Regions from separate parts of the Yersinia hibernica genome, predicted to be linked through region 1. Evidence: predicted binding sites of a transcription regulator. Region 1 holds the regulator's gene; each other region holds the start of a gene.

Region 1 (7,413 bases):
GTGCTCTGGGGGTTGAATCCGAAAAGCTGCAAACCAGGTTGGCGGCGATCGGGGTCACTGACTGGCAGCCCCAAGCATGCCCCATTGTCCCTTGGGATATTTTTGCTGAAAAAGGCCACCCCATCCGAGCCACTATTTCTGATCTTGGCCCACTGCTGCTGGGGCGCTTACTTGATCTCAATGAAGTACAAAGTGGTGTGCTGCAATTGGTCTTTAAAATTGCGGACGACAACAATTTGCTGTTGCTGGACATGAAAGATTTGCGCGCCATTGTGCAATATGTCGGCGACAATGCTAAGCAGTTCCGCACGCAATACGGCAATATCACGCCCGCCTCGGTAGGGGCCATCCAGCGCGGTTTACTGACCTTGGAAGAGCAGGGAGCGAATCAATTCTTTGGTGAACCAATGCTGGATATTCACGATTTGATGCGGATTGACAGCAATGGGCAAGGTATTATCAACCTGCTGGCTGCGGATCGGCTGATTAATCAGCCCAAACTCTATGCCATTTTCCTGCTGTGGTTGTTGGCCGAACTTTTCGAGCAATTGCCGGAAGTCGGCGATGTTGATAAACCGAAATTGGTCTTCTTCTTTGATGAAGCCCATTTACTGTTTACTGATGCGCCGAGCGCGCTGGTGGATAAAGTTGAGCAAGTGGTGCGGCTGATTCGCTCAAAAGGGGTTGGCATCTATTTTGTGACACAAAACCCGTTAGATATTCCGGATAAGATCCTCGGCCAACTGGGCAATCGGGTGCAGCATGCTTTACGCGCTTTTACCCCACGGGATCAAAAAGCGGTTAAATCGGCCGCGCAAACCCTGCGCGCGAACCCGGCATTCAGTGCTGAGCAAGTGATTACTGAGCTGGGAGTGGGTGAGGCACTCATTTCTTTCCTTGATGAGAAAGGGCGGCCCAATATTGTGGAGCGCGCCATGGTGATTGCTCCGCAATCCAAAATGGGGGCGTTGGATGCTGCGGCACGTAATCACGCCATCAATCATTCGCCGCTGTATGGCCGCTACGAAGAGATGGTCGACCGAGAATCGGCCTATGAGACATTATCTGCTGGCGGCTCCTCGACCTTGGGGGACGAGGCGGCAGGCGGGGCGGCAACACCAGAGCCGCCAAATAGCCATGGCGGTGGACTGATGGATGGGCTGAATGATTTGCTCTTTGGTTCTACCGGCCCGCGTGGGGGTAAACGCGATGGTATTGTGCAGACTGCGGCCAAAAGTATGGCGCGTGACCTGGGTCGACAAATTTTGCGCGGGGTTCTGGGCTCGATTACCGGTGGGCGTAAGCGCTAACCTGATTTTTTTGGATATGAAATGCTGTTATTGATCGATAATTACGATTCATTCACCTACAACCTCTATCAGTATTTTTGTGAACTGGGGGCGGAGGTGGTGGTTAAACGTAATGATGAAGTACAACTGGCTGATATTGAAAGGTTATCGCCCTCCCATTTGGTCATTTCCCCCGGCCCCTGTACCCCGAATGAGGCCGGTATCTCTGTGGCTGCCATTCGCCATTTCGCCGGTAAGTTACCCATATTGGGCGTCTGTCTTGGTCATCAGGCGCTAGGGCAGGCCTTTGGCGCGCGAATTGTGCGGGCGCGGCAAGTCATGCACGGTAAAACAACCGCTATTCGCCATACGGGTGAGGGGGTTTTTCGTGGACTTAATCAGCCGCTGACGGTGACGCGTTATCACTCTTTAGTGATTGCCACCGATTCACTGCCTGAATGCTTTGAGCTGACGGCATGGACGGAGCAGGACGGTGTGATGGATGAGATTATGGGGATTCGCCATCGCAGCTTGCCGCTGGAGGGGGTGCAGTTCCATCCGGAGAGCATCCTTAGCGAGCAAGGCCATCAATTATTAGATAATTTCCTTAAAAATTAACCTGTTGAATTAGACTCACTCAATAAATGATTTTTTTGTTTGCCTGTGTGTGATTTTTTATGCATATTTTGTGATTATATTTTCACTCGTCAGTAATTGGTAGCTCAATGGTTTATCAAGGTGGACAGGGTAATGACAGATAAATTAGCAGTGAATCGCAGTACATTCGATCAGGTTATTTTGCCTGTTTATGCACCCGCGCAGTTTATCCCAGTAAAAGGGAAAGGTAGCCGGGTGTGGGATCAGCAAGGCACGGAATACATTGATTTTGCAGGCGGAATTGCAGTCACTGCTCTGGGGCATTGCCATCCGGCGCTGGTGGCAGCATTGCATCAGCAAGGTGAAATGCTATGGCATACCAGCAATGTATTCACCAATGAGCCGGCGCTGCGGTTAGCGCAAAAACTGATTGCCGCCACCTTTGCTGACCGTGTGTTTTTCGCCAATTCCGGCGGTGAGGCCAATGAGGCCGCATTTAAGTTAGCTCGCCATTATGCTATTGAGCGCCATAGCCCCTATAAAACTAAAATCATTGCTTTCCACAATGCATTCCATGGTCGCACCTTGTTTACTGTATCGGTCGGGGGCCAGCCAAAGTATTCCGATGGTTTTGGCCCGAAACCGGCGGATATTATCCATGTGCCATTTAATGATTTGGCGGCGGTAGCAGCCGTTATGGATGACCACACTTGCGCGGTGGTGCTGGAGCCTATCCAAGGAGAGGGCGGCATTACCTCAGCGACGCCAGAGTTTCTGCAAGGCGTACGTGCGCTGTGCTCCCAACATAAAGCGCTGTTGGTGTTTGATGAAGTTCAAAGCGGCATGGGGCGCAGCGGCAAGCTGTTTACCTATATGCATTATGGTGTTACGCCAGATATCCTCACCACGGCTAAAGCATTGGGCGGCGGGTTCCCTGTCAGTGCGATGCTGACAACAGAAGAAATTGCCTCAGTGATGGCCGTTGGAACACACGGTACCACCTATGGTGGCAATCCGCTGGCCTGTGCGGTAGCTGAAGCCGCGTTGGATGTGATTAACACCCCTGAGGTACTTAATGGTATTGAACAGCGCCACGGCTGGTTTGTGCAGGCTCTGCAAGAAATTAACCGCAAGTATCATGTGTTCAGCGATATTCGCGGCATGGGGTTGCTGATTGGGGCAGAATTAACCCCGCAATATCAGGGGCGTGCGCGGGAGTTCCTGACCGCAGCGGCCGCGCAGGGGGTGATGATCCTCAATGCCGGGCCTGATGTACTGCGCCTGGCCCCATCACTGGTGATTGAGCCAGAAGATATCCAGCTCGGTATGGCGCGTTTAGAACAAGCCGTCGCCAAGGTGGTCAACGGCTAAGCGGCATCACGGAGAGGGCCACCTCGCCATTCTACGCTTTTAACTTGTGGCTGCGCCAAATACCGTGGTGCGGCTGCTGCTGCCATGCCAGAGATGAAACGGTATGCATTACACTAAGATGCGACAGAATGCGCCGTAAATTGCGCTCCAGCTCAGAGATTTGCGTGTCGGGGTCAATGTCCGGCATTTGCACAAAATCGTTATTCCCCTCACTGTTATCCGACTCCAGTCGCTGCTGGCATTGCTGAATGGCCATCTCACAGAGCTGTAAATAATCTTCCGCCAACTTTACGGTTAGCTGGACGTGGTGCTTATCGGTTTCCCCCGGCGATTCTGTCAATGGGTAGGCCCGGGTCAGGATAGTCATCTCATTGATATGCCCAACAATAAGTTCGCTATGTGTGGCCCAGAGGCGCATGTCAGATAAATATTTTGAGTTGAATCCCGGCTCCTGCATGGCCTGATTCAGTGAGCTAAGAACTGCATTGCTGGCTTTGTTGACCTGAATGCGTTGATAGGACAGCTTCCCGATATCTGGCTGAGGTTTCAGTAGGATGCGCAGGATATTCTGATAACTCTCTAGCGCCTGATGCGCATTTTTCCGCAGTAAACCGCTTTGCCACTGAGGCCACAACCACAGTGCGCTGGCAAAGGCCAATGCGCAGCCGATTAATGTATCCAGCAAACGTGGGATCAAAAAGTCCGCACCCTCTCCAGTCAATAGCTGCAAGATATAGACCGTAGTGATAGTTCTAAAGATAACTGACCAGCCATAGTTTTTGCGTTGCACCAGATAAGCTATCAATGTGATGAATAACATGATGCTCAGTGTGGTGCCTTCCGGCATCTTAAAATGCAGCAAAGTTGCCGCGAGTAGCAGCCCAATCAGGGTGCCAAGGGCGCGGTGATGAATACGTATTTTTGTGGCGTTATAGCCGTTTTGCGTCACCAGCATGATGGTGAGTAAAATCCAATAAGGTTTAGGCAGGTGAATAAGGTTGCCGATATAACTGCCTGTGGCCAAGGTGACACCCATCCGACCTGCATCACGTAATACACTGGATTTAAAAGATAAGTAACTGACAATAGCTGGCCAGAGCGGCTGGGGTACCTGGCTGGACATCAAATCGCGGTCATATTGCGGGCGCTGGTCACTCAGGATTTGGGTAATATGACTGATATGGTAATAGCAGAATTGTGCCACCGGATTATTAGGATATTGCTGGGCAATTTCTTCCAGTTCGACCAGTGCATCACCCGCGCTAACATGGGTTTTCGCCCGGTGGTGGTAGAGAATATCATCGGCGATGGTGCGCATTTGTGTTGAGATAATCTGTATATTGCGCTCAAGAACCTTTTCTATTGGTGTCTGTTCAACCAGTTCTTGCGTTTTTTCTGACTGATTCATCGCCGCAGTGATGTGTTCTTGCAAATCGAGTGCCATTTGAAAGAGTGTCAGTAGCCGTTTTCGTTCTTTTTTTGTGGTATTAGGGAGCAAGTTAAATTGTTGATAAAGTTGATTAATTTTATCCATAATACCTTGCTGTCTATCTAACAGCTGCGGTATCGTCTTTTCTGCTTCTTGCTGCTGGCCAAATAAACGATATGCCGCGTCGCAATAATCAGCCAACAGATGATAAAGCTGGCTCAATGGCTCACGGATGGGCTGGTCCCTGCATAAGCGAAACCACAGCCAGGTAAATACGCCGTACCAGAGAGTCCCCACGGCACACATCAAGGGGGCTTGCCAGATAGGTGCGCGGCCCACCATGCTGAGGCTGAAAATAGCGGCGATAAGGGCGGCGGGAAGCAGTCGACCATTGAGCTGACTGATAGCTCCACTCACACCCAATATTAATGCCAAGCCAAGCATCACTGCGGGTAATGGAACTTCCCACAGCAGCAGTTGCTGAGTGAGGTAGCTACTGAATGTAAAGAGAGCCCCGCCGACAATCAGTCGTCGGAAGAAATGTTGATGGGGGGTATCTAGCGCCGCAATGTTACAACACGCTGGTATCAGGGAGAACATCAACCCCAGCCGTAACTCGCCCATGGCGAATCCCAACGCCGCAGGTATGCAGAGGACTAATGTTTGGCGAAGTGCATAGTTAACTTCAGGATGATAAATAAGCCGTTGCCAATTCATATAGGCCCCAGAAGTTTATTGATCACACAAATAAAAAACCGGTGCCGAGGTAACGACACCGGTTTATGGGGGAATTAACGCGTGCCGTAAACGACAATCGTTTTACCGTGCGCGGAGATCAGATTTTGATCTTCCAGCATTTTTAGTATCCGCCCCACAGTTTCGCGGGAGCAGCCAACTATTTGACCAATTTCCTGGCGGGTAATCTTTATCTGCATCCCATCTGGGTGGGTCATGGCATCAGGTTGTTTTGCCAGGTTAAGCAGCGTTTGTGCAATGCGCCCAGTGACATCCAAGAAGGCGAGGTTACCCACTTTCTCCGATGTAATCTGCAAGCGGTTCGCCATCTGTGAAGACAGGCGCATCAAGATGTCTGGGTTAACCTGAATCAACTGACGGAATTTTTTGTAAGAAATTTCAGCCACTTCACAGGCGGTTTTTGCTCTAACCCAGGCACTACGTTCTTGGCCTTCTTCAAATAATCCAAGCTCGCCGATGAAATCCCCCTGATTGAGATAGGAGAGAATCATCTCTTTACCTTCTTCATCTTTGATAAGCACCGCAACGGAGCCTTTCACGATGTAGTAAAGCGTTTCGGCCTTTTCACCTTGGTGAATTAGCGTACTCTTCGATGGATATTTGTGGATATGGCAATGAGACAGGAACCATTCGAGAGTCGGGTCTGTTTGTGGCTTGCCGAGAACCATTCGCTGTTATCCTCTGTTGTTATCGCAGCCAGACTTAACAGGGTTCAGAGTTCCCTGCGCGGCGTGCTTATAAAATACACTTTCTCTTAGCATATTAATTTGCTCAACTGCCGAAAGGTATAGCCAAGATACGTACCGGATAGAAACCCTTCACTGAGTATTGAGAAGCTACCCTATTTAATTCTAGAAACAACACTTTCGATTCTGTTTGTAGCACAGGATGAGGCCAGTGTCTTGTGTTGTATCGCTTCAGCATGATGAACATCGGGTTACATTGCCAGTTTGTAAATGAAAGGGTAGTCTGAATCAGAAAATTTAACCGGGAGCAAGAGTTATGCAGGCACGTGTAAAGTGGGTTGAGGGGCTGACATTTTTGGGGGAATCCGCTTCAGGGCATCAAGTTTTGATGGACGGAAATGCGGGAGACAAAGCACCGAGCCCGATGGAAATGCTGTTAATGTCGGCGGGCGGCTGTAGCGCAATTGACGTTGTCTCTATTTTGCAAAAAGGCCGTAATGATGTGCGCGATTGCGAAGTGACGTTAACCTCGCAGCGCCGGGAAGAGGCACCGCGCCTGTTTACACAAATTAACCTGCATTTTATTGTGAGCGGCAAGGGCTTAACCGATAAAATTGTTGAGCGCGCGGTGGAGCTGTCAGCTGAAAAGTATTGCTCGGTGTCTCTGATGCTGGGCAAAGCGGCGACCATTACCCACAGTTTTGAGATCCGCGAAATCGCCTAAATAAACTCGACGGACTTGAAGCAGCGGAGATGTTGGCCGCTACTTCAAGTACGCAGGCGATTAAATAATCTTTTTGCCTTCCAGTAATTGCTGCACCAATGGCGCCATAATCAACTCCATTGCCAGCCCCATCTTCCCGCCTGGGACCACCAAAGTATTGATATTGGAAATAAACGATCCCTGTAACATCGCCAGTAAGTAGGGAAAATCGATTTGATTCAGACCTCTAAAGTGAATGACAACAAAACTTTCATCCAGTGACGGAATGGCTTTGGCGGCAAATGGGTTGGAGGTATCGACGGTCGGTACTCGCTGGAAGTTAATGTGAGTCCGCGAAAATTGTGGCGTGATGTAGTTAATATAGTCATCCATGGAGCGCACCACGGAATCCATCACCGCCTCACGAGAATGGCCGCGCTCGCCAGTATCCCGGACTAATTTTTGAATCCACTCCAGGTTAACGATGGGGACTACGCCGACCAGTAAATCTACATGTTTTGCGACATCATGATGCTCGGTGACAACCCCGCCGTGCAGCCCTTCATAGAACAGCACATCAGT
Region 2 (7,413 bases), 150 kb from region 1:
CTTTGCATTCCAGCCAGATTGGCCTGCACTAGAAAACTTAGCCATCGACCTCGATTTCCTCAATGAGGGCCTGTGGATGAATGCGCCTCATGCCATGCTGGGCAAGGTTACCGGCCGCAATATCAGCGCCATCATCCCGGATTATCTGAAAGAAAAACTGTACGTGGAAGCTGAAGTTGCCGGTGAAGGGCGCGCAGTTCATGACTATTTTACTGATACACCACTCAATGACTCGGTGGCCCAGACACTGGAAGAATTGCAGGTGGGCGGTAATGTTAGTGGGCGCTTACATCTCGATATCCCATTGGCAGAAGGCCGCATTACACATGCTAATGGTGAAGTGACGTTGCAGAATAACAGCCTGTTGGTTAAGCCGCTGCAAAGCCAACTGGAGAATATCAGCGGTAAGTTCCGTTTCAATGATGGCAATCTCGAGAGTGATACTTTATCAGCCAATTGGTTCGGGCAGCCGTTATCGGTTGATTTTACTACCGAAGAGCAACCTAAGAACTTTTTAGTCAATGTTGGGCTGCACGGCGACTGGTTGCCCGCCAAATTACCGGGGGTGCCTAATGATGTGGCAAAATTACTGAGTGGCAGCGCCAACTGGCAAGGTAAAGTTGCCGTGCAATTGCCTAAAAACGGTAAGCCAGATTACCAAGTTGATGTCTCGGCTGACCTTAAGAAAGTGAGCAGTCACTTACCTCCACCGCTAGATAAATCAAGTGGCCAGCCATTATCATTACAGGTACAGGCGGCCGGTGGGCTGGAGAGCTTTACCTTGTCTGGCAGTGCGGGCAGTCACAATGCTTTTAATAGCCAATGGTTAATGCAAAAACAGCAGGTCGAGTTGGCCCGCGCTATCTGGCAGACCGGCAGTAAAAAAACGCCACCGCTGCCAGATGATAAAGGTTTGGTACTCAATTTACCTAACCTTGACGGCGAGCGCTGGCTGGATTTACTGGCACCCGAGTTTGCGGCAGTGAGCGCGCCTTTTGCTTCATCAGCTCAACCCACAATCAAGGGGGGGCCGTCTAATGTCATTTTGCCTAAACGGCTGACATTACAGACCCCTCAACTCTTGATGGGGGGGCAAGCCTGGCATGGGCTGACCTTGCAGGTTGACCCATTACCTGCGGGTACGAAAGTCACGGCAAAAGGCCAGGAAGTGGATGGCAGCCTGCTTATGGCAGAAAGTGGGCCGTGGCATGCCGATATCAATTATCTTTATTACAACCCGCAATGGGCGGGGAGTGAGGCCAAAGATCCACTAGCACAGGCGGCATTGCAGGAGCCACAAAGCCCCAGCAAGGTCACATTCCATAACTGGCCCGCAGTGCAATTGCGCTGCAAAGAGTGTTGGATTCTAGGGCAGAGCATCGGGCGGATTAATGCAGATTTGACCCCGAAAGGCCACATTCTGGCGCTGACCAATGGGCTTATCGAGGCGGGTAACGGGCGCGCGAAAATCAGTGGGCAGTGGCAGCAAGACAGTTCAGGCGATAAAACGTCCCTGAATGTTGCGCTGAGTGGGCCAAAAATCGATGAAACTCTCTCGTTCTTTGGTCTGACAACGCCGGTTAAAGATGCTTCGTTTGATATCAATGCCGAGCTAAATTGGCGTGGCGTGCCGTGGCAACCGCAGATTAATACCCTAAATGGCACGTTAAAGAGTAGATTGGGCAGAGGGTTACTGACTGATCTTGGCGGCGGGCGCGCAGGGCAGCTATTGCGATTGGTGAGTTTTGACGCACTATTACGTAAGCTCCAGCTCGATTTTAGTGATACGTTTAGCCGTGACTTCGCGTTTGATTCTATTCGGGGCAATGCCAAGATTAACAATGGCGTGATGCATACTGATGATTTAGTGGTTGATGGGCTGGCGGCAGATATTGCCATGAGCGGAAATGTTGATTTAGTCAAACGCCAGATAGCCATGGAAGCGGTCATTACCCCAGAGATTTCTGCCACTGTCGGTGTCGCCACTGCCTTTGCCATTAACCCGGTGGTTGGGGCGGCGGTGTTCGCTGCTTCGAAAATTTTAGGGCCGTTATGGAGCAAGGTTTCGCTGATTCGCTATCAGATTACCGGTAGTTTGGATCAACCGGCCATCCATGAAGTATTACGCCAGCTAAAGGAGAGTAAGGCGCCATGAAAAATGCCAATGTTGCATTATTGCAGTTATGCAGCGGTGAAAATATCCGTGACAATCTGGCTCAAATTGAGCAGCAGATCAAACAGTTAAACTCAGGCATTCAACTGGTTATGACGCCGGAAAATGCATTGCTCTTTGCTAATGCCGCCTCATATCGCCACCATGCCGAACAGCATAATGACGGGCCATTGCAGCAAGAAGTCCGTGAAATGGCCCGTAAATATGGTGTGTGGATTCAAGTGGGTTCAATGCCGATGATAAGCCGCGAGTCACCGGATCTTATCACCACCAGTAGCTTGCTGTTTGACGACCAGGGCGAACTGAAAGCTCGCTATGATAAAATCCATATGTTTGATGTGGATATAAACGACCTTCATAGTCATTACCGTGAGTCTGATACTTATCAGGCGGGCCAGCAATTGACGGTGGTTGATACGCCAGTGGGTCGCCTTGGCATGACGATTTGCTACGATTTACGTTTCCCCGGTTTGTTCCAAGCTTTACGGGCGCAGGGAGCAGAGATTATTTCAGTGCCTTCGGCCTTTACCAAAGTCACCGGTGAAGCTCACTGGGAGATTTTATTGCGCGCCCGGGCGATTGAAAACCAGTGTGTGATACTGGCCGCCGCACAGGTTGGGCGTCATGGCGCGACCCGCCGGACATGGGGCCACAGCATGGCGGTCGATGCATGGGGTAAAGTCATCGGGCAAAATCCAGACGCGGTTGCTGCCTTAAAAGTCAAAATTGAAACCGCAGGTTTGAAAACTATTCGTAACCAGATGCCGGTATTACAGCACAATCGCTTTGTGTCGTCGCTGGTGCCGCTATCATCTAAATAAAGAGTGAAAACTATGAGCCTCTCGTTTGTCAGTGAGCAGTTACTCGCTGCTAACAAGCTGAACCATCAGAACTTGTTCTCAGTATTGGGGCAGTTGGCTGAACGCCGCCTCGATTATGCTGACCTGTATTTCCAGTCCAGCTATCATGAGGCCTGGGTGTTGGAAGACAGCATCATCAAAGATGGCTCTTACAATATTGATCAGGGTGTTGGTGTGCGCGCGGTTAGCGGTGAAAAGACCGGATTTGCCTATGCCGACCAAATCACCCTGAATGCTTTACAGCAAAGCGCTCATGCTGCGCGCAGCATCGTGCGTGATAGTGGCAACGGCAAAGTGCATACCTTGGGGGAGGTTTCCCATCAGGCGCTGTATCCGCTGCTTGACCCGCTACAAAGTCTGTCGCGGGAAGACAAAATCGCCTTGTTGCACCGGGTCGATAAAGTCGCTCGTGCTGCCGACAAACGGGTGCAGGAAGTGAGCGCCAGTCTGACGGGCGTATATGAGCAAATCTTGGTTGCGGCCACCGACGGGACACTGGCGGCAGATGTGCGCCCGCTGGTGCGCCTGTCAGTCAGCGTATTGGTTGAAGAGAATGGCAAACGCGAACGCGGGGCCAGTGGCGGCGGCGGCCGTTTCGGCTATGACTATTTCCTGGAAACCGTTGATGGCGAAGTGCGCGCTGATAATTTTGCTAATGAAGCGGTCAGAATGGCTCTGGTCAATCTCTCTGCGATTGCCGCCCCGGCAGGTGCTATGCCGGTAGTGTTAGGTGCCGGCTGGCCGGGGGTGTTGCTGCACGAAGCTGTTGGTCATGGGCTGGAAGGGGATTTCAACCGCCGTGGTAGCTCCGTATTCAGCGGGCAAATGGGTAAATTGGTGGCTTCAGAGCTGTGTACCGTGGTGGACGATGGCACGATGCAAGGTCGCCGCGGCTCGCTTGCCATCGACGATGAAGGGGTTCCCGGTCAATATAACGTGCTGATTGAAAACGGTATTTTGAAAGGTTATATGCAGGATAAACTGAATGCGCGGCTAATGGGTGTTGCGCCGACCGGTAATGGCCGTCGTGAATCCTATGCGCATCTGCCAATGCCGCGCATGACCAATACCTATATGCTGGCGGGTAAATCTACGCCGGAAGAGATTATCGCCAGTGTGGAATATGGCCTGTATGCGCCTAATTTTGGTGGCGGTCAGGTGGATATCACCTCCGGCAAGTTTGTTTTCTCCACCTCTGAGGCGTATTTAATCGAAAAAGGCAAAATCACCAGTGCGGTGAAAGGCGCTACTTTGATAGGCTCGGGTATTGAAGCTATGCAGCAGATTTCGATGGTCGGTAACGATTTGGCGCTGGATAAAGGTGTTGGTGTCTGCGGTAAAGAAGGACAAAGCTTGCCAGTAGGGGTCGGCCAGCCAACGCTGAAGTTGGATAACCTGACAGTGGGTGGGACGGCATAAGAGTCAACGGCATTCGGTGCTCAGTTTTATCCCCACGGAGCACCGAATTATTTAGCGATAACCCTGATAAATCTCGGCAATGCGTTTGAAGTAGGCCATTAGATAATCAATGCAAACCTGGACTTTCAGCGGCATTTTATCTTTTTCGGTATAGAGCGCATAGATAGGTCGTGGGTCTGAATGGTAACGTTTGAATAAAATTTCTATCTCACCGCGTTTAATTTCCTCAATGACCCACATCAACGGCACATAAGCAATCCCTGCCCCGGCTTTTAACCACTGAATCATTGTTTGTGAATCGTTGGTGACGAAACGGCCCTGCGGCGAAATTTGTGTCGTGATACCCTCTGGCGCAATTAGCTCAAAATTACTGTCTGGTCTGACACTGTATTCCAGCCACGAAAAATTAATCATATCGCTCGGTTTTTCGGGGGTCCCGTGCTGCGCCAGATAGCGTTTAGTGGCACAGACCACCATTGGCATGGAGCCGAGGCGGCGGGAAAATAGCCCCGAATCCTGTAAAGCCCCGACGCGAATCACCACGTCTAAACCATCGGCAATCAAGTCTGGCGCGGGTATTCCGGTCACCAGATTGACGGAGAGCCCTGGATATTCTTTCAACATCTCGGCCGTCATTGTCGCCAGCACATTTTGTGCCATTGTTGATGAGCAGCCGATGCGCAATGTGCCGGTCGGGGTATTGTTAAAGGCATACAGTTGCTCATGCACTTCCTGCACTTCCTGCAACATCCGCCGACAACCCTGATAATAAATCCGGCCCGCCTCCGTCAAACCGATGCGCCGGGTACTGCGGTTAAGCAGCTTAACATTGAGCTCTGTTTCCAGTTTTGACACTGTTTGGCTGATTGACGAGACACTCATGGCCAGCTGGCGTGCAGCTCCGGTAAAGGAGCCGCATTCGACCACTTTGGCAAAGACTGACATGCGTTTTAATCTTTCCATTGTTCACTCTACATGGATGGGTAACGCCATATTGATTGTTAACTCTGGCTTAAAAGTGATTTAGATCACACATTGTAGATAACTTGATAGTAAGCAGGCTAATATACTGCTGTCGGTAGAACAATCCGCAGCTTGAAAGCCACGTAGCCGAAGTGTTATCTCATCTCATGGCAAGCGCAGTCATACTGAACAATCAAGTTTAACCTATAAGTCAGTCTTATGGCTGGTGCTTTTAGCCATGGTTGCTGCGGTTGGATGTGTTTCAACTGAACGAGAGATTATTCAGCCGGGCGTACTCACCAACACCCTATAACAGAAAGGATTGAAAGAATGAGTTTGCTGCCGGTGATGGTGATATTTGGCCTATCTTTCCCACCGATATTTGTTGAACTGCTACTCTCGCTGGCACTTTTTTTTGCCCTGCGTCGTGTGCTGCAACCCACGGGTATTTATGAGTTTGTCTGGCATCCGGCCCTCTTTAATACCGCGCTGTATGGTTGTCTTTTTTATTTAATATCCCGTCTTTTTTCCTGAGGTCGCCGTGAGCACTTTTTCTTTAAAAATAATCCGCATCGGCATCACCTTGCTGCTGGTTTTACTGGCGGTGATCGCCATTTTCAAGGTCTGGGCATTCTATACGGAATCGCCGTGGACTCGTGATGCAAAATTTACTGCGGATGTGGTGGCGATCGCACCAGATGTCAGCGGCTTAATCACAGATGTACCCGTTAAAGATAATCAGCTGGTGCAGAAAGGCCAAATCCTGTTTGTGATTGACCAGCCGCGCTATCAGCAAGCACTGGCAGAAGCAGAAGCTGACGTGGCTTATTACCAGACACTGGCCGGCGAGAAACAACGCGAATCCGGTCGACGCCAGCGCTTAGGGGTTCAGGCACTGTCACAAGAGGAAATCGACCAATCCAGCAATGTGCTGCAAACTGTCCGTCATCAACTGGCGAAAGCTGTTGCGGTACGTGATTTAGCCAAACTTGACCTGGAGCGAACCACGGTGCGCGCCCCTGCTGAGGGCTGGGTAACTAACCTGAATGTCCATGCTGGCGAATTTATTAACCGCGGTGCGACGGCGGTGGCCTTGGTGAAAAAAGAGACTTTCTATATTTTAGCCTATCTGGAAGAAACGAAATTGGACGGGGTGAAACCAGGGCATCGGGCCGAAATTACGCCGCTTGGCAGCAACCGCATCCTGCATGGCACGGTCGATAGCATCTCCGCCGGCATCACCAATAGCAGCAGCAGTGTCGACAGCAAAGGGTTGGCGACGATTGATAATAATCTGGAATGGGTGCGGTTGGCGCAGCGGGTGCCGGTGAAGATCCGCCTAGACCGTGAAGATCAGCAACATCCCTATCCAGCGGGCACTACCGCAACAGTCGTGATTACGGGATCAAATGATCGTGACCCTAATCAAGCATCGCCGATTGTGAAATTGATGCATCGTCTGCGCGAGTTTGGCTAACATGACCAGCCCGACCTTTATCCGTCTGCGCTTTGCTTTTAAGCTCAGTTTTGCCATTGTCGCTGCGCTGTTTCTGGGCTTTCATTTGCAATTAGAAACGCCGCGTTGGTCAGTATTGACCGCCGCGATTGTGGCTGCTGGCCCGGCTTTTGCAGCGGGCGGCGAACCTTTCTCTGGGGCGATTCGTCATCGGGGCTGGCTGCGCATTATCGGAACATTTATCGGCTGTATTGGCGGCTTGTTGATTATTGTTCTGACGATTAGAGCGCCGGTTTTGACGCTGATGTTGTGCTGCTTGTGGGCCGGGGTGTGTACCTGGATCTCATCATTGGTACGAGTGGAAAACTCTTATGCTTTTGGTCTAGCGGGTTATACCGCGCTTATCATCATTGTGACGACCGGCGAAACCCCCCTGTTAACCCCCCAGTTTGCCGTAGAGCGCTGCAGTGAGATTGTGTTGGGGATTGTCTGTGCAGTGCTGGCTGACCTGCTGTTTTCACCGCGATCAATTAAACAAGATA
Region 3 (7,413 bases), 1.0 Mb from region 1:
TGGGCATTGTCGGAATTTAAGTCAGCAACCGCCACTTTATACCCTGCTTCGGCCAGACCATGGCACAAAAACGCGCCCAGAGTTTGTCCACCACCAATCACTACTGCTACTTGTGACATAACGACCTCCCAATTTATCCTCGGTACTTGGAGTTGCAGCCGTGTTAACTGCAACTCCAATGACGTCGGATATAAATGAATAAATAAGTTAGCGAATAAATTTCAACGCGCTGCCGACCGGGATATCCGCCGGTGTCGGGCCGATGACATGGATGGAGCCAGGGAACTCGGGCTGCTCATCACCATTAAAACGAATGGTGACATGGCCCAGTTCGCGCAGATTCTGTGTCGCCACGTCCCCTACGGCGGTGATGACATAGCGCTGCTCGGCCAGTTCCATAATGTTGCCCGCCTGTAATTCCCCATCGGTGGTGCTGTGCTGGTGGATAAAACAGAACTCTTCAATATCCTTAGGTGCCCCCTCGCGGAAGGTGATGAGCATGTCATCCAGCAGCGCCTCGCGGGCGCTGTCACCGATATTGATAATGGTTGTCTGATAAATTGTATTCATACGTACATCCTTAACCGTTGAATGTATTACAGAAAATCTAGTGCTGTGGTCTTATTGATAATGTTTTACTGATAAATAAAGGCTGATGCTGCCCAAGCAATCAATACTGTCGGCGCACCGGTCAGGAAGCGGCCCACCAACACGGACGGCACCCCCACGCGCACGGTATCTTGCTTCGCTTCTGCCAGAGATAGACCGACTGGGATAAAGTCACACGCCGCCTGAGCATTGATCGCAAATAGCGCTGGCAGGGCCAATTGTGGTGGGATATTTCCCAAACCAATTTGTACCCCAACCAATACCCCGATAACTTGTGCAATAACGGCCCCTGGGCCTAAGAACGGTGACAGCAATGGGAAGGAGCAAATCAGTGCCAAGAGCACTAACCCAATCGGGCTGCTGGCCAGCGGTGTTAAGCCGTGAGCAATAAAGTCACCTAAACCGGATGCCATGATGATGCCGATTAATGCCGAGACGAAGGCCATAAACGGCAGGATGGTCTTCAGTACAGTATCAATGGTGTCGCGGCCCGACTGGAAGAACACGGCAACCACAGAACCCATGCCCATGCCCACTTTTGCCAGTAAACCGTCACTTTGCTCGGTGATTTTTTTAGTGGTGTCGTAATCACGGCCATTTTTGGCCGCGGCGGTTTCTACCGCTTTAGGGGCGGTTTCTACTGGGGATTCAGTGTTAGAGGCTGCTGCTGCACTGTCGGTTTTACTGATTTTCTGAATGTTTTTTTCACGAACACCGGAAACATAGATATCTTCCAGAATGTATTTCGCCATTGGCCCAGATTGACCGGTTGAATGGATGTTGACGGTTGGTATACGGCGTTTCGGGTACAAGCCACAGCGCAGGGTGCCACCACAGTCAATAATTGCGACGGCGATTTCTTCAGCCGGCGGCTCGCCTTCTTTGAATCCATCAACCGCTTCCCAGCCCGTCAATTCACTAATGCGGTCAATAATGGCCGGGCGAGTACCGGCAGTGATATAGACAATCTTTTTGCCGGGGACGACTGGCAACTCTAATGGGCCACCCCAACCGCCTTCGCCTTTTTCAATCCGGATAAATTCACTCATGATCTGCTCCACACAGTATGTATTTGAATTAAATATTAAAGTTGTACGTTACGGTCCAGGCGGATGCCCATTTTGCGTTCAAAAATGGACGTCGTCAGATCAGTAATCCAGCCGCGGAAGAAGTTGGTGACCAACCCGACCAAGAAGTAGCTCACCGCCAATGGGCCTAATGGCAGGCCCAGTGTGGTTAAACCACTGGCAATACCGAGGTAAACGAACAACTCGCCCGGGTTAATGTGTGGGAACAAACCATTCATTGAGTGGCAGCTGTATGACGCCGCCGCGTAATAGCTGGGTTTATATTTTTCGGGCATAAAGCGCCCAAGACTTAATGTCATTGGGTTACAGAATACAAAGGTACCAACCAGTGGCAATAACAGATAACGGGAAACAGGGTTACCCGCGCAGCGCTGTGCCAAACGTTCAATTCTGTCTTGACCGACAAATTTGATCAGCGCATTCATGATGACTAACAAACTAATTAATAAAGGTAAAATCCCGGTGACCATGCCAACAAAAACTTCTCCCCCTTTTTGGAAGAGCCCGATAAACCACTCGGCTCCATGGGTTATAAGTTCAATCATTCTGTTTCTCCTGTAATCGAGGTTATGGCTGTTTTTATAAAATTTTGTTATTAAAGATAAATGTAATGTTCCGCGTGCTAAAGCGGGGTCAAAACACTGAGGTATCAGCATGAACTTCAGCATCTTGTTTGTCGCCACGTGCACTACCATAATCATTTTTTAGATCTATTTATTGCATGTAGATCACACTTTGAAAGATAAACCTTTCAAAGTGAATATTAGAAATAAAAGAAAATTGAACTGAAATGAAAGTTTTTTGTATGAAAAATACAGAGGATTAAACTATGGCCGAATTCTAACCGAGGTAGACTGAGGGGCGCGGGAGGTAATAAAATTGAGGATAATCATGGGCTAATCATTGTTAGCCCAGATAAGAATAGTTAACCTAGCAGCTCGCAATTTGGTGGAAGGCGGCACTGAATGGCATTGGGGATAACTTCAATACGAAAGTTTTTTCCTGACAGAGGTTCGCCATCAAGATTAAAGGTGATGTCATGTGGAGCAGTGATTTCAAGCCAAGGTAGTGATGTCTCAATCACATTTTTGTTTTTCTCACCACTAAAGACACTGGCCAGTAGGGCAGGAAGCAACTCTTCTGCTATCAACAAACGTAATTGTAATAGGCCGTCATTAATCAGTGCATCGGGGCACAGAGGCTGCCCACCACCGGCTTGTCTGCCATTGCCAATACCAATGACTAATGCATCGCCAGACCACTCGAAATCAGGGCCGCGAATTTCACAACTGTCGGCTTTAATGGTATCCATGCGCATCAGGCCATGAATAAAGTAAGATGCGCCGCCCAACACCGCCTTGAGTTTGTCCGGCGTCTCCGTGGTAATGCGTGTCCCAAAACCCCCGGTGGCCATATTGATAAAATAGTGTTTGTCATTCACCTGCGCCATATCAATGGCCACTTCCCGACCTTTAACCGCCAGCTGCAAGGCATTTTCTATTTGCGCAGGGATGCTACAGCTGGTGGCAAAATCATTGGCGGTGCCCAGCGGCAGGATTCCTAAGCTGGGGCGCTTCTCCTTAGGCAAGGTTATCAGCGCGCTGGCAACCTCATTAATCGTGCCGTCACCGCCACCCGCAATCACCGTCTCGACGGCCAGCACTGCTGCTTCTTCGACATAGCGTTTGGCATCACCTTGCTCCCATGTTACGCGAACATGAAGAGTGACCCCCTCATCACGCAAGTTTTTGACTGCATTGCGAACATCTTGGTTACCCGCTTCTTTGCCATTGAGGATAAGAAGAGTATGTGGCATTGAGGTCATAACTTGCTCCAGATCATTTCTGCAATAAGAGTAACAGTAACCCATAATTGTTTAATTTATCTATCAGATTATTCAACAAATAATGGAGAATATCAGTAATTGTTGGTCTTAATAAAAAGAGGTTTTATTTTTACAGGAGTACTTATTTAGCTAAGATAAATTTTATTTAGGATAGGATTATTCATAATATGCGGCTATTCTTATTATTATCTCACTGCATAACAAGAATCATTAATAATAAAGGCGTGATGAAAGTCACTTATAATCAAATGGTTATGGTCATAAAAAGAAAAGGCCAGCCCAAGGGAGATTGGGCTAGCCAAGGAGGTGGTTCCTAGTCTTGCTTTAAAACTTTTTTAGTTCTTGATTGTACTCAAGCTATCCTACCCCAGTGTTATTATAATTGATGTGATCCATTTCTAATATTTGCTAAAAATGCCATCTTGGTGATGGCATTATTTGTTATTGCACTTTTTTATGCTTTTTCATGGGGATTGCGGCTATTTGTCCCATTCAGATTCCGTATCAGTAAGCCATATTCCACATTAATGTCCTGTGGAATGGGTAAATACATGATATGCCCATTACCCGGTGCGATATCCACCGGTTGGCCTTTTTTATCCTGCATACTTTCAAGGGTAAACTGGATATTACCGCTGGGAGTCATCAGTTCAACACTGTCACCGACCGAGAATTTATTTTTGACCACCACCTCAGCCAAACCATCACGGCGCACACCGGTAAACTCGCCGACAAATTGCTGGCGCTCCGAAACAGAATAGCCATATTCATAGGTTTGCTGCTCTTCATGGGCATGACGGCGCAGGAAACCTTCGGTGTAACCGCGGTGAGCCAGACCCTCCAATGTGGTCAGTAACGTCGGGTCGAAAGGTTTACCGGCCACGGCGTCATCAATGGCGCGGCGATAAACCTGCGCCGTACGGGCGCAATAATAAAATGACTTAGTGCGCCCCTCAATTTTCAGCGAATGCACTCCCATCTGGGTCAGGCGCTCCACATGCTGAATAGCACGTAGGTCTTTGGAATTCATGATATAAGTGCCGTGCTCATCTTCAGTGGCGGTCATATACTCACCAGGGCGTTGGGCTTCTTCTATCATAAATACTTTGTCAGTCGGCGCGCCGATACCCAAGGTGGGCTCAACATTCTTCACCGCAATAGGCTGGTGGACATGCACGATATTACCAATATCATCTTCTTTACCCTGCTGGACATTATATTCCCAGCGACAGGCATTGGTGCATGTTCCCTGATTCGGATCGCGCTTATTGATATAACCGGAGAGCAGGCAACGGCCGGAATAAGCCATGCACAGTGCGCCGTGGACAAATATTTCCAGTTCCATATCCGGCACTTGTGCGCGGATTTCAGCGATTTCCTCCAGTGATAGTTCACGGGAAAGAATCACCCGGGTCAGCCCCATTTGCTGCCAGAATTTGACGGTGGCCCAGTTCACTGCATTGGCTTGCACCGACAGGTGGATATCCATCTGAGGGAATGCCTCGCGCACCATCATAATCAAACCCGGATCAGACATAATCAGGGCATCTGGCCCCATATCAATCACCGGTTTTAAGTCGCGCAGGAAGGTTTTCAGCTTTGAGTTATGGGGCGCAATATTGACCACCACATAAAAGCGCTTACCCAAAGCATGTGCCTCCTGAATACCTAAGGCCAGATTCTCATGGTTGAATTCATTATTCCGTACCCGCAGGCTATAGCGCGGCTGACCGGCATAAACCGCATCTGCGCCATAAGCAAAGGCATAGCGCATATTTTTAAGGGTACCGGCTGGGGAGAGTAATTCCGGGGTAAAAGGCAGATTTGCACCAGATGTTGATGATGACGATTTTGTTAACGACATATAGCGGCTCTCAGTCTGAGTTCAAGTCAGAACCACGCCCGAGGGGGGTGGCTAAAAGCCGGGGATTGTAACCTTGGCAACTTTGAAAATCAGCCATTGCACAATCTTTGTAAGGTTTAAATGATCTGGATCAATTTGAGGGGTAATAAGCGCGGTCAGTAGCCCCGCGCGTGTCGCCATTATCTTTCAAATTACAGGTCTGGTGGCGGGGTTAGCATCAATGCTGTTCAAATCGGCCTGCGACCCATTTGCCACTTATTTGCCGCCTTCCTACACCTTGAAATCTATTGGGTACAAAAATAGGTCAGTAAAATATTGCTATCTAATCAATAAGGTTACAGCGTTAAATCTTTAATGATTGTTGTTGGGCCATTTTTCATCACAGAGGCAATGCCATTTTTAGCCGCAGTTTCGGAGCTGTAGAATTCGCTGACACCAATAACCTGATGGTTTTTCGCTTTCAACACAAAATAAGGCTCATTTTTGGTGTTGTGCTTCAGCTCATATTGGTTTTCGAGCGGGGAGTTACTTTGCACTGATGATATGCCGTTTTCAGTGGAGGCCTTGCTGGCATACATCTCACTGGTGAGAATAATTTCACCATTACTGGCTTTTAGCGTAAAAAAGTACTGTCCATTCTTTGCCTTCTTAATCTCATAATGACCTGTGGCCATAGTATTTCTCCTGTTGGTGGTGATACCTCCTATGAGTGTAGTCAAGCTTGGCCGGAATGGAGGGCACCCCCAACATAATGCCAATATTGTGAAGGAAAATTACAGTAACCGGCAAATCTCTGCTTCCCAGCGATAGCCCATTCCATAAACCGCGCGAATGAATGGCTTCTCACCATCAAGAGATTCTAATTTACGGCGCAAGTTTTTAATGTGGCTGTCGATAGTGCGGTCAGTCACTACGCGGTAATCGTCATACAGGTTATTGAGCAGCTGCTCACGGCTAAAAACATGCCCCGGTTGGGTTGCCAGAATTTTCAGCAGACGAAACTCAGCCGGGGTCAGCTCCAGCAGGTGGCCTTGATAACTGGCTTGAAAGCGCGATTCATCAATCAGCAGTGGCGCATTATCACTGGGTTGCTCGCGCTGTTGTTGGCAGCGGCGCAGGATAGTTTTTACCCGCGCGACCACTTCCCGTGGGCTATAAGGCTTGCAGATATAATCATCCGCTCCAATTTCCAGCCCCAGTAACCGGTCGATCTCTTCTGTTTTCGCGGTGACCATCATGATAGGAACATCAGAAAAACGGCGAATTTCACGGCAAATACTGATGCCATCACTGCCCGGCAACATGAGATCCAGCAAGATGATAGCTGGCGGTGCCTGACGAACTGCGGCCACCACTTCTGCGCCGTTAGTGAGCCACTGGGTATGGTAACCCGCGGCTTGTAGGTAATCGACCAAGAGCTGGCCGAGCTTGGGCTCATCTTCAACAATCAATACGGTGCCAGACTGAAGCTGTTGTTGCATGAAATGAATTACCCTAGTGAATGGAATAGCGGAAATACTACCGTAATCCGCAAGCCACCCATAGGTGAATGTTCAGCACTGATTTTCCCACCATGGGCTTCGACAATATTATGGCAAATCGCCAAACCCAGCCCCGAGCCACCACTGGCGCGGTTACGCGAGTTTTCAGTGCGATAAAAACGTTCAAAAATACGTTGCAACTGCTCGTCGTTAAGCCCCGGCTTACTGTCTTGCCAGCAGAGTGTTAATGTCTGTTCTTCCTGCTGTGCCGTAATTGCTAACCGGCCGCCATCATTGGTGTAGCGCAGGCTATTTTCCAGCAAGTTGTGAAACAGTTGATTTAACCGGTCGGGGTCGCCAAACATCACCGCCTGTTCTGGCAATTGGGCGGTGATGGTGATGTTTTTGCTGTCAAAACGGCCGCGGAAGCTGGCGATGGCAATTTGCAGCAGGCGGGTGGCATCCAGTTGGGTTTTGCGGTAAGCCAGCGCCCCCCGGTCAGAGAGCGATAATTGGTGTAAGTCA
Region 4 (7,413 bases), 870 kb from region 1:
GTGAGCCGATACCACCACCTAATCCGACCCACATGACATCGATTGCTGTCATAAAAAACTCTCCATAGTGACTCACTAGAGTGGTAATAATTGTAGTACAAATAAGCCTAGAGAGCATTTGTATATATAAACTGTAGCGTAAGATTTTATGTAGAAAGAGGGCGGGCTTGCAGTGATGGGGGATAGGGTTAAAATAGGAATGCTGTTTCAAAAATATAATAAACGGAGATAGAAGCTATCATGCCTTACAACACAGATCCTTCCCGCTACAACCAAATGCAATATCGTTTTTGTGGAAAAAGTGGCTTGCAGCTCCCGGCATTGTCACTTGGACTTTGGCATAATTTTAGCTTTAACAATACATTAGAATCACAACGAACGTTGCTGCGTAAAGCTTTTGACCTGGGGATTACCCATTTCGATTTAGCCAATAATTACGGGCCACCACCGGGGTCGGCAGAACAAAATTTCGGTAAGTTATTGCAGGATGATTTTAAACCTTATCGTGATGAATTAGTTATCTCGACCAAAGCGGGTTATAACATGTGGCCTGGCCCTTATGGTGCCGGCAGTTCGCGGAAATATCTGCTGGCCAGCTTAGATCAAAGTCTAAAACGGATGGGGTTGGATTACGTGGATATTTTCTATTCCCACCGTGTTGATGAAAATACGCCGATGGAAGAAACTGCCTCAGCATTAGCGCAGGCAGTACAAAGTGGTAAAGCCCTGTATGTCGGAATTTCCTCCTATTCTTCTGAACGAACCGCCAAAATGGTGGCGTTATTGCAGGAATGGAAAGTCCCTCTGCTTATCCATCAACCTTCTTATAATATTCTTAATCGTTGGGTTGAACAGACTAATCTATTAGATACTTTGGATAAATATGGTGTTGGCTGTATTGCTTTCACACCTTTGGCCCAGGGACTATTAACCGGTAAGTATCTCAATGGTATTCCAGATGATTCCCGCATGAAAAAAGAAGCTGGCGGCTCGTTGAAAGAAAATATGTTGTCAGAGGCAAATCTACGCAGCATCAGGCTGTTGAATGAATTGGCTGAACAGCGTGGGCAATCATTGGCACAAATGGCTTTAAGTTGGTTGTTGAAAGATAAGCGTGTCACGTCGGTTTTAATTGGGGCCAGCCGTCCAGAACAGCTCGAGGAAAACTGTGCCGCGCTCGGTAATCTGAATTTCAGTGCAGAAGAATTACGTGCTATTGATCAGCATGTTACTGATGGGAAACTCAATTTGTGGCAGGCGTCTTCGGATCGTTAATTGGCCATAACTGATCACTGACAGTTATCATATAAAAGCCGGAAGATTATCCGGCTTTTTGCTGAAAGACATGAGCGACTTATGGATTATTTATTAGGTGCAAGACCGACTTTTAGTAGTTTGCCGTCACTTTCATCCGTCAGCAGGTAAATGTAGCCGTCAGGCCCGACACGCACATCGCGGATACGTTCGCCGCGATCCCCCAGCAGGCGTTCTTCGGCAATCACTTTATCGCCATCAAGTTGCAAGCGAATCAACTCTTTTTGCGCTAATGCACCGATAAACAGAGAATGTTGCCAGACAGGAAAACGCGCAGCATCATAGAATGCCATTCCACTGATCCCTGGTGACTTTTCCCAGTAATACGCGGGCTGCTCAGTCCCATCAAGATGTGTACCTTTGGCTTCAGGGATCGGCAAACCAGAATAATTCACGCCATGGGTTACTAATGGCCAGCCGTAGTTTTTCCCGGCGATGGGGATATTGATTTCATCGCCACCTTTCGGCCCATGTTCATTGGACCATATCACGCCACTCCATGGATTAAGAGCCAGTCCTTGCGGGTTGCGATGGCCGTAAGACCAGATTTCTGGCCTTGTCGGTGACTTATTGGCAAAAGGGTTGTCTTTTGGCACTTTACCGTCGAGGGTTAGACGGACAATTTTACCTTGATGCAAACTCAAATCCTGTGCTGTCAGGCGCTGATTGTTTTCACCTAAGGTGATAAAGAGATGGCCTTGGTCATCAAAGGCCAATTTACCGCCAAAATGGTTGCCAGTGGATAGTTTTGGCTGTTGACGAAAAAAGATAGTGAAGTTCTCAATGGCAGTTCCTTGCGGATTAAGGCGGCCATAACCCACTGCTGTCCCGGCTTTCCCGTCCTTTCCTTCCTCGGCAAAACTGAGATAAATACGCCTATCTTGCGCAAATGTCGGCGATAATGCCACTTCGAACAAGCCACCTTGCCCTTTGGCATACACAGCAGGTACCCCTTTTAGGGGGTTTGATAGCGCTTTTCCTTGATGCCATAATCGTAACTGCCCGCTACGTTCAGTGATTAAAATCCCCTCATTATCCGGCAAGAATGCCAGCGACCAGGGATGATCTAGCCCATCTTGTAGTTCCGCGACAGTGACTGAGGGGGTAGCCATCACTGGCGTTGAGATAAACACACTGAGTATGAGTAATTTTAATAACTGCAAATGCACTCGAAAAGCTGGTGTTTTATATTCTAATAACGCCATTAGTCACTCCATAAATATGCAACCACCTGTTAACTTTAGAGTATTAAGTAGAAATCGGCTATTTTTTCCGCTAAAGAAGCTTAACTCGTGTGTCGAGAACAGCACTGCGGTGATGCTCTTCGCTTCACGAATAAAGCCGATGCGCTGAATCTAGCCAAAAAGTGAGAAAGTTTGGATGAAACGATTATCAAACCAATAAGATTCCCTAATTTATCCTTTTATCAGTTTCAATCGATTCTATCGCGATCCCTTGTTGCTCCTAAATCGACTAATAAAAACTAACCACATGAAATACAAATGAATTAAACTTAATTCGCCGAGCGAAAAAATAATCATTTTGCGATAACCATCACATTGTAATAACTAAGAAATGTGAAGGCTATCAATATGAAAAGTCAATTACAGACGATTATTATCACACTGGAATTACTGGGTTGGCCGTCAACTCCGTATACTGCCGACAACCAGAAACAATGGAGCTGGGCAAGGGGCACGATAAAGTTCAGATAAAGGGAATTCACCATTGCACTGGCATATGAATAACTTGTGTCTTTTGAACATCAAAAGGTGTTGGGTATGGAAAAGAAAAAAATTTATCTATTTTGCTCTGCCGGTATGTCTACATCGTTACTGGTTTCCAAAATGAAAGTGCAAGCAGAGAAGTATGAAGTGCCAGTGATAATCAATGCTTACCCGGAAGCACTGGCAGCACAACATGGCAGAGAAGCAGACGTGATCCTATTAGGGCCACAGATTGCTTACATGTTGCCAGAAGTTACCAAAATGTTCCCTAACAAGCCCGTCGAAGTGATTGATTCAATTCTGTACGGCAAAGTTGATGGTTTAGGGGTATTAAAAGCTGCTGTTGCCGCAATAAAAAAAGCAAAACAATAAGGGGAGCACTGTGAGCGCATTTATTAATTCTCTGGAAAGGGCCATATTGCCCTTCGCCATTAAAATTGGCAAACAGCAACATATTAATGCTATCAAGAATGGGTTTATCCGGTTGATGCCGTTAACTCTGACGGGTGCCATGTTTGTTCTTATCAATAACGTTTTCTTAAGTTTTGGCGAGGGGTCATTCTTCTTCTCAATGGGCATCCGTCTGGATGCGGATACCATCACCACGCTCAATGGTTTTAAAGCAATAGGCGTCAACGTTTATAACGGTACTCTCGGGATAATGTCGCTAATGACGCCATTTTTTATCAGTATGGCCCTAGCTGAAGAGAAAAGAGTCGATCCTCTGGCTTCAGCGCTTCTAGCCATTGCTGCTTTTATGACTGTGACGCCATACAGTGTTGGCGATGCTTATGCTGTGGGGGCTAATTGGTTAGGTGGCGCAAATATTATATCCGGTATTATCATCGGCTTGGTCGTGGCGGAAGTGTTCGCCTTTATCGTGCGCCGTAACTGGGTTATCCGTCTACCTGACAGTGTGCCGACTTCAGTTTCTCGCTCTTTCTCTGCATTAATTCCTGGTTTTATTATCCTCTCCTTTATGGGCGTGATTGCTTATGCCCTTGGATTGCATGGCACCAACTTCCACCAGATTATTATGGACACCATTTCAGCGCCGCTATCGAAAATGGGCAGTGTTGTGGGCTGGGTGTATGTGATGTGTTCCTCACTGCTGTGGTTCTTCGGCATACATGGTGCAATGGCATTATCTGCGCTGGAAAGTGGCATTATGATGCCGTTTGCCTTGGAGAACGTGGCAACTTATACCCAATATGGTTCGGTTGCAGCGGCAGTCGCGGCCGGCAAAGAATTCCATATGTGGGCCAAACCTTTTGTTGATTCCTATATTTTCCTCGGCGGCACTGGGGCAACACTTGGGCTGGTTATTGCTATCTTTATTGGTTCTCGTCGTGAAGATTATCGTCAGGTCGCAAAACTGGGGGCACCGGCCAGTATTTTCCAAATTAACGAACCGATTCTGTTTGGTTTACCGGTTATTATGAATCCACTGTTCTTCATTCCGTTTATTCTGGTGCAGCCGGTATTAGCCATCATTACTTCCATTGCGTATTACACCGGTTTTATTCCGCCAATTACCAACATTGCGCCGTGGACAATGCCTGTCGGGTTAGGGGCTTTCTTTAACACCAATGGCAGTATTGCTGCAATGCTATTAAGTTTGTTCAATCTCGGTATTGCAACAATGATTTATTTACCGTTTGTGATTATTGCCAATAAAGCACAAAACGAGATAGACCGTGAAGTTCAAAGTGAAGAAGAAATAGCGGATAGCTTGAAATTCTAATTGTAGAACCTATTTAACGTACGAGGGTGGAGGCTGGAATGAAATATCAATTTCCCGAGAGTTTTTGGTGGGGTAGCGCCACTTCTGCAACCCAATCTGAAGGGGCGTCATTGCAGGATGGGAAGAGCCAAAATATTTTCGATTATTGGTATGACATTGCTCCAGACCGTTTTCATGGCCAAATTGGCCCGGAAACGACCTCCACCTTTTACGATAATTATCAGCAGGACATTTTGCTGTTAAAAACATTAGGACATAATACTTTCAGGACATCGATTTCATGGTCGAGACTGATTCCAAGTGGTGATGGTGATCTTAACCCTAAAGCCGTTGCCTTTTATAACGCGATAATTGACTCTTTATTGGCGAATGGCATCACGCCTTTTATCAACCTCTACCATTTTGATATGCCGCTGTGTATGCAAGAGAAAGGGGGATGGGAAAGTCGCGCAGTCGTCGATGCCTATGCCCGCTATGCCAAAATCTGTTTTACCCTGTTTGGTGACCGGGTAAAACATTGGTTTACCTTTAACGAGCCAATTGTGCCGGTCGAAGCTGGTTACCTGAACGACTTACATTATCCTTGTGTGGTGGATTTTAGCCGTGCGGTGACCGTCGCCTATCATAGTGTCTTGGCACACGCCAAAGCTGTTGAAAATTATAGGGAACTAAAACAGGGCGGCGATATTGGCATCATTTTGAATCTTACCCCAACGTATCCTCGCTCAGACAGTATTCCCGACAAATCGGCTGCTAATTGTGCAAATTTGCTACTCAACCGTAGCTTTCTTGACCCTGTCACGAAAGGTGTTTACCCGGATGAGTTGATAGCATTATTGCGTGAGCACGATTTGTTACCACATATTGAACCGGCTGACTGCCAACTTATCACCAATGGTATCGTTGATTTATTAGGGATTAACTATTACCAACCAAGAAGAGTCAAGGCGAAAGATATTCCCACTGCACGGGAGCAGGTGAAAACACCGGAAGACTTGTTTAGTTTTTACGAGATGCCAGGGCGAAAAGTTAACCCACATCGTGGCTGGGAAATTTATGAAAAAGGCCTGTATGACATCCTGATAGATCTGAAACAGAATTATGGCAACATCCCATGTTATATCTCGGAAAATGGTATGGGTGTTGAGGGAGAAGAACGATTTATTACCCCGTCCGGTCAGGTTGATGATGAATATCGCATTGAGTTTATTCGCGAACACTTACAATGGTTACATCAAGCGTTGCAAGAAGGCAGTAATTGCAAAGGTTATCATCTGTGGACGTTTATTGACTGCTGGTCTTGGCTAAATGCCTATAAAAATCGTTATGGATTAGTACGATTGAATATTGCGGATCAGTCGCGGATTATAAAGAAAAGTGGTTATTGGTTTGCGGATGTCGCAAGGCAAAACGGCTTTAATTAACAGTTTTAATTTACGGAGTCACAACAGTATGTTTGATTTAGATAAAATCGTTGATGATGTACAACCTACTGATGAACTGGAAGATGTGGTCATGGGGTTGATTATCAATGCAGGGCAGGCGCGGAGTTTGGCCTATAAAGCGTTGCAGCATGCCAAAACAGGTGATTTTGCTCAAGCGGCAGAGCTGATGGCGCAATCTCGCAAAGCATTAAATGAGGCGCATTTGGTACAAACTCAGCTTATTGAAGCTGATCAAGGTGAGGGAAAAACCCGTGTCACCTTGGTATTGGTACATGCTCAGGATCATTTGATGAACGCAATGTTGGCCCGAGAATTAATCGCAGAACTGATTGAGTTACATCAAAAGATAAGTTGAACCACGCCAATTTATCCGTTATTTCAAATAAGAGAGTGAAGGTAAATAAGATGGAAGTCAGATTAGTACGTGAAAAAGACTTTTTTAACGGAAAAGAATTCCATCTGTTTATTTATAACAAAACGGAGAGTGCGACAGGCTTACATCAGCATGATTATTATGAATATACCCTGATACTCACTGGTATGTGTTATCAGGAGATCAATGGCAAACGTGTCTTTTTAGAGCGCGGTGATTTCGTTTTTATCCCCATGGGTTCACACCATCAAAGTTTCTATGACTTTGGTGCCACGCGAATTTTAAATGTGGGAATCAGAAAATCTTTTTTTGAAGAGCACTATTTCCATCTGCTGCCTAGCCCCATTGTTGCCTCGCAAGCTTATCGCCTAAAAGGTGATTTTCTTTCTTATATCGAATCAGCTATTTCTGCACCGCACTTTAGGGAAGACGAGTTAACAGAATTGGTCGAGTTACTGACCTTTTATGTCACTAACCGCATTAGTCATTATAAAGAGACTGAGGTCAATGACGATATTCCGCTATGGCTAAAAACCAGCATCGACAAAATGCACGATAAATCGATGTTTGGTGAGAAAGCGCTGGTGAATATGATTGAGCTTTCGGGCAAAACTCAAGAGTACCTGACTCGTGCCACCCGACGTTATTACCAGAAAACACCGATGCAAATTATTAATGAAATCAGAATCAATTTTGCCAAAACTCAACTTGAAATGACGAATTACTTTGTCTCGGATATCGCCTTTGACGCGGGATACAGCGATACCACGCTATTTATTAAAAACTTCAAGAAATTAACCTCTTTTACGC

The links. The regulator CRP, encoded in region 1, controls carbon source genes, mostly activating them, when cyclic AMP is high. The targets are predictions, from matches to a motif close to ATGTGANNNNNNTCACAT.
Region 2: the regulator CRP is predicted to act here: its motif matches at 5,469-5,486, upstream of aaeR (HTH-type transcriptional activator AaeR).
Region 3: the regulator CRP is predicted to act here: its motif matches at 2,414-2,431, upstream of srlA (PTS glucitol/sorbitol transporter subunit IIC).
Region 4: the regulator CRP is predicted to act here: its motif matches at 2,857-2,874, upstream of D5F51_RS16635 (PTS sugar transporter subunit IIB).

Annotation. Positions count from the first base shown of each region.
Region 1 covers NZ_CP032487.1:4,406,136-4,413,548, reverse strand. Annotated here, with positions in the region: gene D5F51_RS20800 (helicase HerA-like domain-containing protein) at 1-1,310, shown strand, start outside; gene D5F51_RS20795 (aminodeoxychorismate synthase component II) at 1,332-1,907, shown strand; gene argD (bifunctional acetylornithine/succinyldiaminopimelate transaminase) at 2,040-3,257, shown strand; gene D5F51_RS20785 (YccS/YhfK family putative transporter) at 3,289-5,403, opposite strand; gene crp (cAMP-activated global transcriptional regulator CRP) at 5,478-6,110, opposite strand; gene D5F51_RS20775 (OsmC family protein) at 6,445-6,852, shown strand; gene D5F51_RS20770 (phosphoribulokinase) at 6,913-7,413, opposite strand, start outside.
Region 2 covers NZ_CP032487.1:4,258,925-4,266,337, reverse strand. Annotated here, with positions in the region: gene yhdP (AsmA2 domain-containing protein YhdP) at 1-2,155, shown strand, start outside; gene nit1 (deaminated glutathione amidase) at 2,152-2,994, shown strand; gene tldD (metalloprotease TldD) at 3,007-4,452, shown strand; gene aaeR (HTH-type transcriptional activator AaeR) at 4,504-5,415, opposite strand; gene aaeX (p-hydroxybenzoic acid efflux pump operon protein AaeX) at 5,746-5,949, shown strand; gene aaeA (p-hydroxybenzoic acid efflux pump subunit AaeA) at 5,957-6,892, shown strand; gene aaeB (p-hydroxybenzoic acid efflux pump subunit AaeB) at 6,894-7,413, shown strand, end outside.
Region 3 covers NZ_CP032487.1:3,380,596-3,388,008, reverse strand. Annotated here, with positions in the region: gene srlD (sorbitol-6-phosphate dehydrogenase) at 1-119, opposite strand, end outside; gene srlB (PTS glucitol/sorbitol transporter subunit IIA) at 208-570, opposite strand; gene srlE (PTS glucitol/sorbitol transporter subunit IIB) at 636-1,658, opposite strand; gene srlA (PTS glucitol/sorbitol transporter subunit IIC) at 1,694-2,242, opposite strand; gene yegS (lipid kinase YegS) at 2,623-3,513, opposite strand; gene trhP (prephenate-dependent tRNA uridine(34) hydroxylase TrhP) at 3,998-5,407, opposite strand; gene D5F51_RS15915 (YegP family protein) at 5,743-6,081, opposite strand; gene baeR (envelope stress response regulator BaeR) at 6,181-6,888, opposite strand; gene baeS (envelope stress sensor histidine kinase BaeS) at 6,897-7,413, opposite strand, start outside.
Region 4 covers NZ_CP032487.1:3,539,033-3,546,445, reverse strand. Annotated here, with positions in the region: gene D5F51_RS16650 (fluoride efflux transporter FluC) at 1-52, opposite strand, end outside; gene mgrA (L-glyceraldehyde 3-phosphate reductase) at 241-1,275, shown strand; gene D5F51_RS16640 (PQQ-dependent sugar dehydrogenase) at 1,362-2,519, opposite strand; gene D5F51_RS16635 (PTS sugar transporter subunit IIB) at 3,096-3,413, shown strand; gene chbC (PTS N,N'-diacetylchitobiose transporter subunit IIC) at 3,424-4,785, shown strand; gene D5F51_RS16625 (glycoside hydrolase family 1 protein) at 4,824-6,209, shown strand; gene chbA (PTS N,N'-diacetylchitobiose transporter subunit IIA) at 6,238-6,585, shown strand; gene chbR (transcriptional regulator ChbR) at 6,621-7,413, shown strand, end outside.